Regions from separate parts of the Streptomyces sp. NBC_01198 genome, predicted to be linked through region 2. Evidence: riboswitches for the same ligand, from Rfam matches in the RefSeq annotation. Region 2 holds a riboswitch; the other holds the start of a gene.
The links. A riboswitch is a leader RNA that binds a small molecule or an ion and turns the genes downstream of it on or off. The one in region 2 is predicted to bind glycine.
Positions count from the first base shown of each region.

Region 1 (5,154 bases), 5.0 Mb from region 2:
CACCGCCCGGCGGCCCCGAGCGTCAGTAGGTGCGCGGCGGCGGGCCCCAACCGGCAGGCCCGGAGAAGGCCTCGCGGTCGAAGAACGGCTGAGCGTTGGCCCGCAGCCACATCGCGACCGGGTCGTAGGCGTCGGCCATCGCGACGGTCGAGACCGGGAGCCCCTCGGGCACACCGGCCACCGCCTGCTGCATCATCAGCCGGACCGACTCGACGGCCTGCGGCGAGGAGTCGTAGACCTCGACGCCGATCGCCAGGTAGGGCTCGCCCAGGGCCGGCTGGACCCACGCCTGGCGCAGCGCGCGCACCGCCTGCGTGCGGTGCGCGGCCTTGGCGAGCAGGGCGTAGAACTGCGGGATCTGCAGCGAGGGTTCGCCGATCTGCAGCGGGCCGGCGGGCAGCAGGTCCAGGCCGCCGGCGACCCGGCGCAGGTCGGGCCAGGGGATGCCGACGCCGCCGCCGTTCGCGTGCGGGTTGAGCCAGAGCCCGCAGTGGTCGGGGAAGAGGGTCAGCGCGATGTCCCGCCCCGAGACGATCTCGTGGTCGCGGTTCCAGCCGCTGGCGGCCAGTTCCCTGGGCGAGGTGCAGCACGGCGCGTAGCGCTGCCCGCCGACCTCCATGGACGCGTACTGGGCGTCGGGCGCTCCGGGTGCGCCCTGCCAGAGCAGCATCCATACCTGGCCGTCGGCGAGCGACCCGAGCAGGTTCTCGTATGCGTCGAAGCGGCCGGGCGCCACCTGGAGCAGCATCTGCTCCACATGGCCGGCCGCCGCGCCGCCTTGCGCGCCCGCGATCACGTCGGACCGCCCCTTTCCCGTCGTTCGGTGTCCCGCCATCAAACCAGGTCGACTGTTCCCGGTGGAATGCTGACCGACTCAACCGGCGCCGGTTAAATGGCACCTATACGCCGGGTATACGCAAGCGTCCCGCCCGGTGGGCGAGTTGGGCCGCGGCGCGGTGTCAGTCCCGGCTGTAGAACGGCCGCACGACCTCCAGCATCCAGTCCCCGACCGGGTCCTGGGCGATGTCGAGCAGGATCAGGTGGACCGGCCAGGGCAGCGGGGCAGCGCCCAGGGCGCGGCCGAGCGCGTCCATGGCGGCGGCCCGGTCCTGGTCCTGCCAGCGGTCGAGTTCCACGCCGACGAAGAGCGCGGGCGGCTCCTCCTCCACCGAGGCCATGGCGCGGCGGGCGCTGAGCACCACCGGGGTGACGGCGTATTCGGCGGCGGCGACGGCCAGGAAGTCGACGGGCTCCTCGTCGGGGGCGGGCTCCCAGAGCCGCACCCGGGCGCCGCTGGGGACCTGCTCTCCGTACGCGCCGGTCCGCTCCGTGCGGCACAGCTCAGCGACGGCGGCGGGCGGTAGCGGCACCCCGACGGCGCCGCCGGGGTTGACGGCGATGCCGACCAGCGGGGGCAGCCCGCGGGCGAACTCGCGTACCGGCGCCACCGTGCAGGACATGCCGTCGGCGGCCTGCCGGAACTGCTGCTCGGAGCTGAAGACCGGCACATAGGGCGCGCCGCCCAGGTCGACGGTGGGCAGGTCGAGGCCTTCGGGGCCGGGCGGGCCGCCGTTGGGCAGCGGTACCCAGACATGGGAGCGGCCGAGGACCTCCAGCAGCCGGGGGGTCGCCGAGGGATTGCCGAGGCTCGCCGAGAGCACTTCCTCCAGCTCGTTCGCCGGCCATATGTACGGTGCCGGATTCTCCATGTCCACCCTTGTCCGCGCTTGTGCCACTGCCGGCGGCCGTGTCCTGCCGGGAAACAGTAGCGGCTGAGCGTCCTGGACGCCCCGGCATGCAATGATGGCGGGGCAACTCGACAAACTGCATACCGGCCGTTGGAGGCCGCGCGGGAGAGTTCCGGCCCCCTCGGTGAGGGGGCGGGGCGCCGAAGGAGCAAGTCCTCCCTTGAATCTCTCAGGCACAGATACCGCGCGGGCGAGGCAGATCTGAAAAGCGGGCGGGCCGCCGTCACCGGCCCCCGCCCCACCCAAGGTGCAAACCGCGGCCCCCAGGGGTCACGGTGAACCTCTCAGGTTCCGATGACAGATGGGGAGGCCGGGGTCAGTGCCCCGGCCGCCGTACGTGTCCCCGTCCGCCGCCTTTGGGAGCCCTTTCGATGAGCGAAACGTCGAACCAGCCGCTAAGCGCACCGCCCGCCGCGTCGCCCCGCCGTACCGCCCTGGACGCGGTGCACCGCGCCCTGGGTGCGACCATGACCGACTTCGCCGGCTGGGACATGCCGCTGCGCTACGGCAGCGAGCGCGACGAGCACCAGGCCGTACGCACCAGGGCCGGGCTCTTCGACCTGTCGCACATGGGCGAGATCAGCGTGACCGGTCCGCAGGCCGGGCAGGCGCTGGACCACGCGCTGGTCGGCCATCTGTCGGCGCTCGCGGTCGGCAAGGCCCGCTACACGATGATCTGCGCACCGGACGGCGGCATCCTGGACGACCTGATCGTCTACCGGCTGGCCGAGGAGCACTATCTGATCGTCGCGAACGCCTCCAACGCGCAGACGGTGCTCGACACCGTCTCCCTGCGTGCGGTGGACTTCGACGCGCAGGTGACCGACGACCGGGACGCGTACGCCCTGCTGGCCGTCCAGGGCCCGGCGGCGCCCGGCATCCTCAAGGCGCTCACGGACGCCGACCTCGACGGGCTGCGCTACTACGCGGGGCTGCCGGGGACCGTCGCGGGGGTCTCCGCGCTGATCGCCAGGACGGGCTACACGGGCGAGGACGGCTTCGAGCTGTTCGTGGACCCGGCCGACGCCGAGCAGCTGTGGCAGGAACTGCTGGCGGCGGGCGCCGGCGACGGGCTCGTACCGTGCGGGCTGTCCTGCCGCGACACCCTGCGCCTGGAGGCCGGGATGCCGCTGTACGGCCACGAGCTGACCGCGAAGGTCACGCCCTTCGACGCGGGGCTCGGGCGGGTGGTCAAGTTCGACAAGCCCGGTGACTTCGTCGGCCGGGAGGCGCTGACGGCTGCCGCGGCCAGGGCCGCGGACGTCCCGCCGCGCAAGCTGGTCGGGCTGGTCGCCGAGGGCCGCCGGGTGCCGCGCGCCGGCTTCCCCGTCACCGACGCGTCCGGCGCGGTGATCGGCGAGGTCACCTCGGGCGCGCCCTCGCCCACCCTCGGCGTGCCGATCGCCATGGCCTACGTGGACACCGCGCACGCCGCGCCGGGCACGGAGGGGGTCGCGGTCGACATCCGGGGCAGCCGGGAGCCGTACCGTGTGGTGGCCCTGCCCTTCTACCAGCGCGAGCGCTGAGCCCCCGAGGTTTTCCACAGACACCGGGTTGTCCACAGGCGGCCGCGTCTACCCCGCCATCACCTCTTCGCATCCGGGAGAATTCCGTCATGAGCATCAATCCTGAGCAGCTGCGTTACAGCAAGGAGCACGAGTGGCTCACCGCCTCCGAGGACGGCGTCTCGACCGTCGGCATCACCTCGCACGCCGCCGACGCGCTCGGTGACGTGGTCTACGTCCAGCTCCCCGAGGTCGGCGCGACGGTCGCGGCGGGCGAGAGCTGCGGCGAGCTGGAGTCCACCAAGTCCGTCAGCGAGCTGTACTCCCCGGTGTCCGGCGAGGTCACCGAGGTCAACCAGGACGTCGTGGACGACCCGTCGCTGGTGAACTCCGGACCGTTCGAGGGCGGCTGGCTGTTCAAGGTGCGGGTCTCCGGCGAGGACGCGGACCTGCTGACCGCGGCCGAGTACGACGCCTTCATCGCGGTCTGAGCCCTCACCCCGCCCCGCCACACCAGAAAGATCCCATGTCGCTCCTGAATCAGTCCCTGCACGACTTCGACCCCGAGGTCGCCGCCGAGGTCGATGCCGAGCTGCGCCGCCAGCAGTCCACGCTGGAGATGATCGCGTCGGAGAATTTCGCCCCGGTCGCCGTCCTGGAGGCCCAGGGCTCGGTGCTGACCAACAAGTACGCCGAGGGTTACCCCGGGCGCCGTTACTACGGCGGCTGCGAGCACGTCGACGTCATCGAGCAGCTGGCCATCGACCGGGTGAAGGCGCTCTTCGGCGCCGAGGCCGCCAACGTGCAGCCGCACTCGGGCGCGCAGGCCAACGCGGCCGCGATGTTCGCCCTGCTCAAGCCGGGTGACACCATCCTCGGGCTGGACCTGGCGCACGGCGGTCACCTGACCCACGGCATGAAGATCAACTTCTCCGGCAAGCTCTACAAGGTGGCCGCCTACCACGTGGACGCCGACACCGGCCTGGTCGACATGGCCGAGGTCGAGCGGCTGGCCAAGGAGCACCGGCCGAAGCTGATCATCGCCGGCTGGTCGGCGTATCCGCGGCAGCTCGACTTCCCGGCGTTCCGGGAGATCGCGGACGGCGTGGGCGCGTATCTGATGGTCGACATGGCTCATTTCGCCGGGCTGGTGGCGGCCGGGCTGCACCCCTCGCCCGTCCCGCACGCGCATGTGGTCACCACCACGACGCACAAGACGCTCGGCGGCCCGCGCGGCGGGGTCATCCTGTCCACCGCCGACCTGGCCAAGAAGATCAACACCGCGGTCTTCCCCGGCCAGCAGGGCGGCCCGCTGGAGCATGTCATCGCCGGCAAGGCCGTGGCCTTCAAGGCCGCAGCCACCGACGACTTCCGGGACCGGCAGGCCCGCACCCTGGAAGGCGCGAAGATCCTGGCGGAACGGCTCACCCGGGACGACCTCGCCGCCGCCGGTGTCGCGGTACTGACCGGCGGCACCGACGTCCACCTGGTGCTGGTCGACCTGCGCGCCTCGGCGCTGGACGGCCAGCAGGCGGAGGACCGGCTGCACGGCATCGGCATCACCGTGAACCGCAACGCGATCCCGGACGACCCGCGGCCGCCGATGGTGACCTCGGGACTGCGCATCGGCACCCCGGCGCTGGCCACCAGGGGCTTCGGGGCGGAGGCCTTCCGGGAGGTCGCCGACATCATCGCGGCGGCGCTGCAGCCGGCCTTCGACGCGGACGCGCTCCGCGCGCGGGTCACCGCGCTCGCCGACCGGCACCCGCTGTATCCGACGCTCGCGTCATGAACCGCTCCGCGGTGTGCGGTCCCCCGCCGCACACCGCGGAGCACCCCCGCACCACCCCGTGGACAACGGCGTCCGCGGTCAACCGGAAGCAGTGAACGCATGGCAATCT
Region 1 covers NZ_CP108568.1:2,354,189-2,359,342, forward strand. Annotated here, with positions in the region: gene OG702_RS10445 (enhanced serine sensitivity protein SseB C-terminal domain-containing protein) at 23-835, opposite strand; gene OG702_RS10450 (enhanced serine sensitivity protein SseB) at 960-1,709, opposite strand; glycine riboswitch at 1,841-1,943, shown strand; glycine riboswitch at 1,944-2,059, shown strand; gene gcvT (glycine cleavage system aminomethyltransferase GcvT) at 2,120-3,274, shown strand; gene gcvH (glycine cleavage system protein GcvH) at 3,364-3,744, shown strand; gene glyA (serine hydroxymethyltransferase) at 3,780-5,045, shown strand; gene OG702_RS10470 (L-serine ammonia-lyase) at 5,145-5,154, shown strand, end outside.
Region 1: another riboswitch for glycine. It lies ahead of gcvT (glycine cleavage system aminomethyltransferase GcvT); the one in region 2 lies ahead of gcvP (aminomethyl-transferring glycine dehydrogenase).

Region 2 (5,154 bases):
TTCCGGGGCTCTACATGCTGGCGCTGTGGCTGCACTGCGACGCGCGGGCCGAAGCCGCGACCGCCCAGCCGGACCCGGACGACCTGCTGGTGCCGCTGGCGCCCGCACCGCCCGGCATCGCCCCGCACCGGGTGCACCGGCTGACCGAACTGGCGTCGGCGTTGAGCGTGCGGCTCGCACCGCCCCCGCTGATGGGCTCGCCCGCCTGACACCCGCGCACCACCGAAGGGGTGCCCCGCGGCCGCGGACGGCCGCGGGGCACCGTCATGTGCGTGAACACGCCGCCGGCCGTGAACGGACGGTGACGGCAACCGCCCGGGTGGGTGACACGTCCTTCCTCATGGGGCACCGCCTGGAGGAAATCCCTGCGGATTGACGCCAGGAGGGCAAGACTGGGAGCGGCCGCACGCACAATCGGGGGACGCAGATGCATCAATCAGACCGCGCGACCCATAGCACCACTCACCTCACGCAGCGAGAGACTCGACCCATGTGCCAGCACGAGCCGAAGTGCCCGACCGCAGAAGGCCCCGACCGTGAGGCCGCATTCACCGTGGCCCATCACCCGGAGCAGGGCTGGAGCCTGCTGTGCAACGGCGTGCTGCTGTTCGAGGACACCGGGGAGCTGCTGCCGGACGGGCAGATCATCGCCCCGCACCGGCCGCTCGGCACCCAGCACATCACCACCGCGGCCTGACGCCGGCACCGTCGCGCCGCGGCACACCGAGCCGGTTCCCCGTCCGCCAGGGAACCGGCTTCGCCATGTCTGCGGCCGCTGCCGCGCCGACCGTGCCGGTCAGTGGTCGTAGGCGTCCAGCGGCGGGCAGGAACAGACCAGGTTGCGGTCACCGAAGGCGCCGTCGATGCGCCGCACCGGCGGCCAGTACTTGTCGGCCGCCGACACCCCGGCCGGGAAGACGGCCTCCTGCCGGCTGTACGGGTGCTCCCACTCACCGCCCAGCGCCGCCGCGGTGTGCGGGGCGCTGCGCAGCGGGTTGTCGTCGGCGGGCCACTCGCCGGACCCGACCCGGTCGACCTCGCCGCGGATGGCGATCATCGCGTCGCAGAAGCGGTCGAGCTCGGCCAGGTCCTCGCTCTCGGTCGGCTCGATCATCAGGGTGCCCGCGACGGGGAAGGACATGGTCGGCGCGTGGAAGCCGTAGTCGATCAGCCGCTTGGCGATGTCGTCGACGCTGACGCCGGTCTCCTTGGCCAGCGGGCGCAGGTCGATGATGCACTCGTGGGCGACCAGCCCGCCGGGGCCGGTGTAGAGCACCGGGAAGTGCGGCTCCAGGCGCCTGGCGACGTAGTTGGCGCTCAGCACGGCCTGCTGGGTGGCCTGCCTGAGGCCGTCGGCTCCCATCAGCCGCACGTACGTCCAGGAGATCGGCAGTATGCCCGCCGAGCCCCAGGGCGCCGCCGAGACCGGGCCGACGCCGGTGGCGGGGCCCGCGGCGGGCTGGAGCGGGTGGTTGGGCAGATACGGCGCCAGGTGCGCGCGTACCGCGACCGGGCCGACGCCCGGGCCGCCGCCGCCGTGCGGGATGCAGAAGGTCTTGTGCAGGTTGAGGTGCGAGACGTCGGCGCCGAAGCGGCCGGGGCGGGCGAGGCCGACCAGCGCGTTGAGGTTGGCCCCGTCGACGTACACCTGGCCGCCGGCGTCGTGCACGGTCGCACAGATGTCGGTGATGTTGTCCTCGAAGACGCCGTGGGTGGAGGGGTAGGTGACCATCAGCACGGCCAGCCGGTCGCGGTGCTGCTCGATCTTGGCGTGCAGGTCGTCCACGTCCACGTCACCGTCCTGGCCGGTCCTGACCACGACGACCTTCATGCCGGCCATCACGGCGCTGGCCGCGTTGGTGCCGTGCGCGGAGGACGGGATCAGGCAGACCGTACGGGCGGTGTCGCCGTTCGCCCGGTGGTAGGCGCGCACCGCGAGCAGGCCCGCGAGCTCGCCCTGCGATCCGGCGTTCGGCTGCAGGCTGACCCTGTCGTAGCCGGTGACCTCGGCGAGCTGGTCCTCCAGGCCGCGGATCAGCGTCAGGTAGCCCTCGGCCTGCTCGGCGGGCGCGAAGGGGTGCAGCGCGCCGAACTCCGGCCAGGTGACCGGCTCCATCTCGGTGGTGGCGTTGAGCTTCATGGTGCAGGAGCCGAGCGGGATCATACCGCGGTCCAGCGCGTAGTCGCGGTCGGCGAGCCGGCGCAGATACCGCAGCATCCCGGTCTCGCTGCGGTGCAGGTGGAAGACCGGGTGGGTCAGGTAGGCCTCGGTACGCGCCAGGGCGGTGGGCAGCGCGTCCGGCGCCGCCTCGTCGAGCGCGTCGACGTCGATGTCGCCGGTGGCGCCGAAGGCGGCCAGCACGGCGGTCAGCGCGGCGCGGTTCGTGGTCTCGTCGCAGGCGATGCCGACCAGGTCGGCGTCGGTCTGCCGCAGGTTCACGCCGGCGGCGCGGGCCGCGGCGACCACCTCGGCGGCCCGGCCCGGCACCCGGGCGGTGAGCGTGTCGAAGTAACCCTCGTGGACGATCTCCACACCGGCCGCCCGCAGCCCCGCGGCCAGCACGGCCGCGTAGCGGTGGGTACGGCGGGCGATCTGCGCCAGGCCCTCGGGGCCGTGGTAGACCGCGTACATCCCGGCCATCACGGCGAGCAGCACCTGTGCGGTGCAGATGTTGCTGGTGGCCTTCTCCCGGCGGATGTGCTGCTCGCGGGTCTGCAGCGCCAGCCGGTAGGCGGTGTCGCCGTCGGCGTCGACCGAGACCCCGACGAGGCGTCCGGGCAGGTTGCGGGCGTAGGCCTCGCGCACCGCCATGTATCCCGCGTGCGGCCCGCCGAAGCCCATGGGGACGCCGAAGCGCTGGGTGGTGCCGACCGCGATGTCCGCGCCGAGCGCGCCGGGCGAGGTGAGCAGGGTCAGCGCCAGCAGGTCCGCGGCCACCGTGACGACCGCGCCCAGCTCGTGCGCCCGCTCGATGACCGGCCTTAGGTCGCGTACGGCTCCGGAGGCACCGGGGTACTGCAGCAGCACGCCGAAGACGCCGCGCTCGGCGACCTCGGCGGGGATGCCGTGGGTCAGGTCGGCCACCACGACCTCGACGCCGGCCGGCTCGGCCCGCGTCCCGATCACGGCGGTGGTCTGCGGGAAGGTGTCGGCGTCGACCAGGAAGACGCCGTCCTTCACCTTGCCGACCCGCCGGGACAGCGCCATCGCCTCGGCCGCGGCGGTGCTCTCGTCCAGCAGGGAGGCGCCGGAGGTGGGCAGGCCGGTGAGGTCGGCGACGACGGTCTGGAAGTTGATCAGGGCTTCGAGCCGGCCCTGCGAGATCTCCGGCTGGTAGGGCGTGTAGGCCGTGTACCAGGCCGGATTCTCCAGGACGTTGCGCAGGATCACCGGCGGGGTGAAGGTGCCGTAGTACCCCAGGCCGATCATCGGGGCGAGCACCTGGTTGCGGTCGGCCAGCGCACGCAGTTCGGCCAGCACCTCCGCCTCGGTGCGGGCGGCGGGCAGCGCGAGGGCGGCGGCGCTCTTGATGGTGTCCGGTACGGCCGCGTCGGTGAGCTCGTCGAGCGAGCCGTAACCCACCTGGGCGAGCATCTTGGCCTGGTCCGCGGCGTCCGGGCCGATGTGGCGGCGCGCGAAGGGCAGGCCCGCTTCGAGGTCGGCGAGCGGGGTGCGGCGGGGGGTCGGATCAGTCATCTGCGGAGGCCTCCTGGTCAGCGACGACCTTCGGGGGTACCCGGCGCGGGCACCCGTACGGCCTCCCCCTCTGTCATCAGTACCTGAGAGCTTCACCGCCCCTGCACGGGACGGCTTTCACCTTCGGTGAAGACCTGTCCCACGAACGGTGCTCACGGGGCGGGTCCTGCTTTCCAGAGTGACCTCGCCCCTGCGGTACGGATGCCTGAGAGATTCCGGGGAGGATTTGCTCCTTCGGCGCCTCCGAGATGCCACTGCGGCACGCTCTCGAAGGACTCTCCCGCACGGGGTCTGCAGCCGTTGTCCAGCCTACCAGCGCCTTCCGGGGGGCCGCCGGTCCGACATTCCGGTCGACATCACCCCTGATGTGGCTTTTGGTGGTACCAACAGCTGTCGTCTTTGGTTGGAGGGACCGTGCAGACCGACATCGATCCGCGAAGCCTCATCGGCCGCCGCGCCTTCGACCGCGACGGCGCGAAGATCGGCACGGTGGACGAGGTGTATCTGGACGACGCGACCGGTACGCCGGAGTGGGCGGCGGTGCGGACCGGTTTCTTCAGCCGCGACGCGTTCGTGCCGCTGGAGCCGAGCGAGGTGGTGGACGACGGTCTGCGGGTGCCGTACGAGAAGTCGCTGATCAGGGACGCACCGGACTTCGGCGTGGGGCGGCACCTGTCGCCGGAGCAGGAGCTGCAGCTCTACCACCACTACGGCATGCAGGTGCCGGTCGCGGAGGCAGGCGACGGACCGCCGCGCGACTTCGGCGAGTTGGCCGGCGGCGACCCGCGGCCGGGCGACAGCACCTAGCGCGGCAGCCCGGATCGGGCGCGGGGCCGCTCAGCCGGCATGGCCGGCCGGGGTCGGGCGGCCGGTCAGCGGGATCGGCTCGGACCTGGACAATGCGGGGTCGTCGACCGGGAAGGTCCGCACCCGGCCGGGCACCGCGTCCGAGGGCACCTCGAAACGGATGGTCACCCGGCCGACCCCGCTGCCCTGGACCCAGCCGGGACCGTGTTCGGCGTGTTCGACGTCCTGGCCCGGCAGCCAGCGGTGGGCCTGCTCCGGTTCCGGCGGCGGGGTGACCGGGAGCTCCGGAGGGGCGTCCTTGTCGGGCTCGGCGCCGGGGCCGGATTCGCGGCGGGTCTGGGCGGCCTGGGCGAAGAGGTCCTCCTGGGTGAAGTCGGCCAGTCCGGACACGCCGACGCCGAGCAGCCGCACCCCGCCGGTGGTGTCCACGGCCTCGGCGAGCCTGCGGGCGGTCTCCTTGACCACGGCCGGGTCGTCGGTGGGCGCCCGCAGCGTCTCGGAGCGGGTGAGGGTCGAGAAGTCGTACCGCCGGATCTTCACCACCACCGTCCGCCCGGAGCGGCCTGCACCGCGCAGCCGCTGGGCGCAGCGGTCGGCGAGCCGGTCGATCTCGTACCGCACCCGGGCCCGGTCGGTCAGGTCGGTGTCGA
Region 2 covers NZ_CP108568.1:7,337,591-7,342,744, reverse strand. Annotated here, with positions in the region: gene OG702_RS32820 (hypothetical protein) at 1-209, shown strand, start outside; gene OG702_RS32815 (DUF5999 family protein) at 491-697, shown strand; gene gcvP (aminomethyl-transferring glycine dehydrogenase) at 797-3,697, opposite strand; glycine riboswitch at 3,758-3,880, opposite strand; glycine riboswitch at 3,881-3,990, opposite strand; gene OG702_RS32805 (PRC-barrel domain-containing protein) at 4,112-4,504, shown strand; gene OG702_RS32800 (DNA polymerase IV) at 4,535-5,154, opposite strand, start outside.